Regions from separate parts of the Solibacillus sp. FSL W7-1472 genome, predicted to be linked through region 2. Evidence: predicted binding sites of a transcription regulator. Region 2 holds the regulator's gene; the other holds the start of a gene.
What was found. Region 2 encodes CtsR, which represses protease genes until heat stress. Its sites were predicted from a motif close to ATGGTCAATAAAGGTCAAACA; they were not measured.

Region 1: the regulator CtsR is predicted to act here: its motif matches at 1,063-1,083, upstream of clpP (ATP-dependent Clp endopeptidase proteolytic subunit ClpP).

What each region holds. Positions count from the first base shown of each region.
Region 1 covers NZ_CP150208.1:3,277,787-3,280,197, forward strand. Annotated here, with positions in the region: gene MKY07_RS16370 (basic amino acid ABC transporter substrate-binding protein) at 1-169, opposite strand, end outside; tRNA gene MKY07_RS16375 (tRNA-Arg) at 913-984, opposite strand; gene clpP (ATP-dependent Clp endopeptidase proteolytic subunit ClpP) at 1,172-1,762, shown strand; gene MKY07_RS16385 (HPr family phosphocarrier protein) at 1,864-2,121, opposite strand; gene whiA (DNA-binding protein WhiA) at 2,276-2,411, opposite strand, start outside.
Region 2 covers NZ_CP150208.1:3,858,886-3,861,296, reverse strand. Annotated here, with positions in the region: gene MKY07_RS19355 (globin-coupled sensor protein) at 1-116, opposite strand, end outside; gene MKY07_RS19350 (hypothetical protein) at 282-494, shown strand; gene MKY07_RS19345 (DUF4870 domain-containing protein) at 616-921, shown strand; gene MKY07_RS19340 (CtsR family transcriptional regulator) at 1,124-1,588, shown strand; gene MKY07_RS19335 (UvrB/UvrC motif-containing protein) at 1,601-2,143, shown strand; gene MKY07_RS19330 (protein arginine kinase) at 2,140-2,411, shown strand, end outside.

The DNA.
Region 1 (2,411 bases), 580 kb from region 2:
CTTTATCATCTAAGTATTCAAATGGTGCATATGTAGCTTCCGTACCTGCAACAATTTTCTTATATTCTTTATCCCCTGTAGATGTCGATTCGTCCGCTCCACATGCTGTTAAAATCATTGAAGCTGCAGCTAAAGGTGCTGCCCATTTAAATAGTTTTCTAGTACTCATTATGAATATCCTCCTGGATGTAGTAGTTTTTTTGTTAATAACATGTTCAATTATATTAATTCCGCAATTAATATACAACATTTAATTTTTAAAAAATTGATTATTATTGCAGTATGATGAATTATTATAACAAAATTAACGGTATATTTGCATATATTTTAATATTTATTCACTCTATTACTATTTCATTATTGTATTTCCCTCTTCAAAAGGACTCTAATTCCATTACATATATTCCCTGTTATTTAAAATATATGTCAATTAGATAGGTAATTTTTATTCAAAACAAAAAAGACTGCACAAGAGGAACTCCCTCTGATGCAGCCTTGAATTATTATTTTTAGGTAGAGAACGAATGAAGGATAAAAAGAACCGGTACAGTGATTCTTTTTATCCTAATAAAACTTCATTCTCTATTGCAAAAAAACCTCAGATGATTTTTTGCAATTGATATTGAAACGTATATTAAAACAGTAAAATGGTGCCCCCTAAAGGACATGATAATATAGTCTATCTAACTAGTTTTGTGAAAACACAACATTTAATAATGTACTAATTTTTCACATATAATTCAAGTATAAATTGTGATTTTTAATAAAGAATTTTATTTTTTATAGGAAGAGCGTTTAAATTAGAATGGTTTAGGAAATTTATAGTGTAGCGCCAAAAATAAACTGTAGAAAAATGGAAGAGAAAGATTATTTTAACTCTATATAGATCAGTAATAATCTTTAAAAAGAAAGCGCCCTCGGAGGGAATCGAACCCCCAGCCTCAGAACCGGAATCTGAAGTGTTATCCATTACACCACGAGGACATATAAATAATAATATGTGCAACTTTTTTCATTATACAGATGGAACACCTTATTTTCAACTGTAAAAATCAGAGTTTATATTTGACCATAACTGACTAATACGTGTATGATAGGTTTACAGCTGAAATATTTGTCATTTTCAGCAAAAGTAATCGAATATAAGCTTTAACAAAGGGAGGATTTTTCAATGAACTTAATTCCTACAGTTATTGAACAAACAAACCGCGGCGAGCGTGCATATGACATTTATTCACGTTTACTTAAAGACCGCATCATTTTATTAGGTAGTGGGATTGACGACAATGTTGCGAACTCAATCGTAGCACAGCTATTATTTTTAGAAGCTGAAGATCCAGATAAAGATATCTACCTATATATCAACTCACCAGGTGGCTCTATCACTTCAGGTATGGCGATCTACGATACGATGAACTTCATCAAACCTGATGTATCAACAATCTGTATCGGTATGGCTGCATCAATGGGTGCATTCCTGCTTTCTGCTGGTGCAAAAGGCAAACGTGTTTCTTTACCAAACGCAGAAGTAATGATTCACCAACCACTTGGCGGTGCACAAGGTCAAGCAACAGAAATCGAAATCGCTGCAAAACGTATTTTACACTTACGTGAAAAACTAAACCGCATCATGGCTGAAAACAGTGGCCAAGATTACGAAACGTTAGCACGCGACACAGATCGTGACAACTTCATGTCTGCAGAGCAAGCATTGGAATACGGTCTTATCGATAAAATTTATGAGCGTAACCAATTAAAATAATCGATCCATTCGAGCATACAAGATTCATCTTGTATGCTTTTTTGTATTTTAAAAAATAAGGCACAGCCGTTCATATAAACTGAACTGGCTGTGCTTTTGTCTTAATCCGCTTTTTCAATAAGTAGTTGTAATGCGTTGATTGCTTTTTCTTCGTCATGGCCGTCTGCCCATAATGTGACAACCGTGCCTTTTGCAACGGCAAGGCTCATAATGCCCATGATCGACTTCGCATTCACTTTTTTCGTATCCTTTTGTAAATAGACGTCTGCTTTATAACGATTCGCCTCTTGGACGAACAAAGCCGCCTGTCTTGCTTGTAAGCCCGATTTTAACTTTACTTCTACTTGTTTTTCAATCATCTTGAAATACTCCCTTTCACAACCGTTCATCGCTTCTATGTTTATCTTAACGAAATTGTCCGAAAAGAACAACAATTGGAAACATCTTTTATGAAATCGTTACCAATTTTTTCTATTACGCCATGACGTATGTGCTCCATAAGCGCAAGTGGATTTAAATATTCTCTCCACGACGGAGCGCATCCGCGATTTCATCGATTTTGCGCAGACGATGATTGACACCTGATTTACTGACAACGCCAGTTGAAACCATTTCACCGAGCTCTTTTAATGTCACGTCCTGATATTCT
Region 2 (2,411 bases):
TGTTTGTGTAAGTTAGGATAGGTTGAAACATCCAGATTTACTTGCTGTGCATAATTAGCTATATCAAAATATGGCTTGTTTGAAACTTTTGTCGCTCTTGAAAACAGAATACCCATGTTCTTCCTCGTTTCGTCTATTTATTAAATAATACTCTATTACTGTTTATATCGGATCATATCAGTATTATTCTATAAGGATAAAAAATTTACAGTAATTTGTATATGAGGTAATATAATAACTAATTAAAATGGATGCAGTAAATAGTGAAAGGCGTTGTATTAATGAAGTTTCATAAAGGGCGTTTGAAATTTGTTATACCATTGTCACTTGGGGTGGCGATCGCATCGTATATTATGCTTGTAAACAATTATGCAGAAGTAGGCGACCGTGACCGGATTTTAATAGTTATAGGAGCAACCATCTTAACGGCGATTATTTCCTACTTCTTATTTCCACAAGAAGGGGACAACCCGAAAGATAGAGGCCCATATTGACCAAATACAGAAATGACCGGAAATCTCGAAATAAAAATTCGGGATTTTTTGCCCTCTCTATGAAACTTTTACGAATATTATCCGTAAATAAGCTAATAAACTAAAGTGAGGTTGATAACAAATGGAATCTAAATGGTCGAAAATCATCATTCATGCCAGTGCATTCTTTGCGCCGTTCCTAGTACCGATTCTGTTTTTCTTAATAAGTTCTGAAGATGAAGTAAAGCGTACCGCGATTCAAGCATTGCTTTTCCAAATCGTATTCGGTATCTTCATAGCGATTGCAGGTGTCCTTTCAGTTATATTAATTGGTTTACCATTCCTGTTAGTATTTTTAGCCATCTTCTGGATTGCACCGATCATCGGTATTGTTAAAGCATTGTCTGATCAGCACTGGAATTATCCAATCGTCGGACGCTGGGTATAATTTATCCTCGTCTTGGCAAAGTTTATAAAAGCGGTAAGGTTTGTTTAAAAAACACCTTACCGCTTTTTTACATAAATAGGGATTTATTAATGTGAAAATAGGGAAACCTAAAACAAGAGTGATTAGTTGCATTTCGAAAAATAAATATTGTATATTTAAGTCAAAGATAGTCAAAGTCAGTTGATGAGAGGTGAGAGACAGCATGAGGAATATATCTGACATAATTGAAGGGTATTTGAAGGAAGTTATTGAATTAGAGGGACAGGGACATATTGAAATAAAGCGAAATGAATTAGCAAAGCAATTTGCCTGTGCTCCTTCCCAAATCAATTACGTTATCAATACGCGTTTCACGACCGAGCATGGCTACTATGTAGAGAGTAAGCGGGGTGGTGGCGGTTATATTCGGATTTTGCGTGTAACAATCCACTCTAAGAAAAATTTACTGGACGAAATGGAAACACAAATAGGTAACGCCATAGCCCAAACTAATGCTGAGCGTATTATTTTCCGTTTATTGGAAGAGGATATCATTACAGAGCGAGAAGCAAGCATTATGAAGGCCGCTTTAGATCGTGTCACATTACAGGTAGCTTTACCGTTGCGTGATCAGCTAAGAGCGCGGATTATGCACGCAATGCTACAAACGATTTCTTTTGAAAAGTAGAGGTGGATTATTATGATATGTGAGCATTGTAAACAGCGTCATGCCAATGTTACCGTTACTCAAGTTCACAATGGTCAAAAAGTCGAGCGTCACTACTGTGAAGTATGTGCAACTCAATTTCATCCATTTCAATTTGACGTAAATGAAGAGCCTGCATCTCTTCAGCAGCTTATTTCAAATTGGTTTAATTTTGTACCTGTGAATGCAAAGAAAGAAAGCACGACAACAAATACTGCCAGCCCAAAATCCTGCCCATCCTGTGGATTTACGTACCGACAGTTTTTAAAGCAAGGCAAATTTGGATGCGGTCAATGTTACGAAACATTTAGTGAGCAATTACCACAGCTACTTGAACGTCTGCAGGCAGGTACTCAGCATGTAGGATATGTGGAAGAAGGACCTTCAAAAGAAAAAGTGGAACAACAAATCCAAGAGCTCCGTTCATCACTGCAGCAAGCAATTGAGGAAGAGCGTTTTGAAGATGCAGCGTCCATACGTGATGAAGTTAGGGAATTGGAAAGTAAAATAAAACAGGAAGGTGAGGGGAACGCATGAACATCGAGCATTTTTTAACGAATGCCAGTCCCAGCTGGATGCAGCACGAAAGCGATTCAGATATCGTCATTAGCACGCGCATTCGGCTTGCTCGTAATATTGCCAATACTCGATTTCCGATTAGTTTTACAGAACAGGAAGCACAAATGATCGAAGAAAAAATGATGCAGTCATTATTATCTTTAGATGACAACCCGTATCAGTTTTCTTATTTCCAAATAAAAGATATGCCCGTTTTACAACGCCAAATTTTAGTGGAGAAGCATTT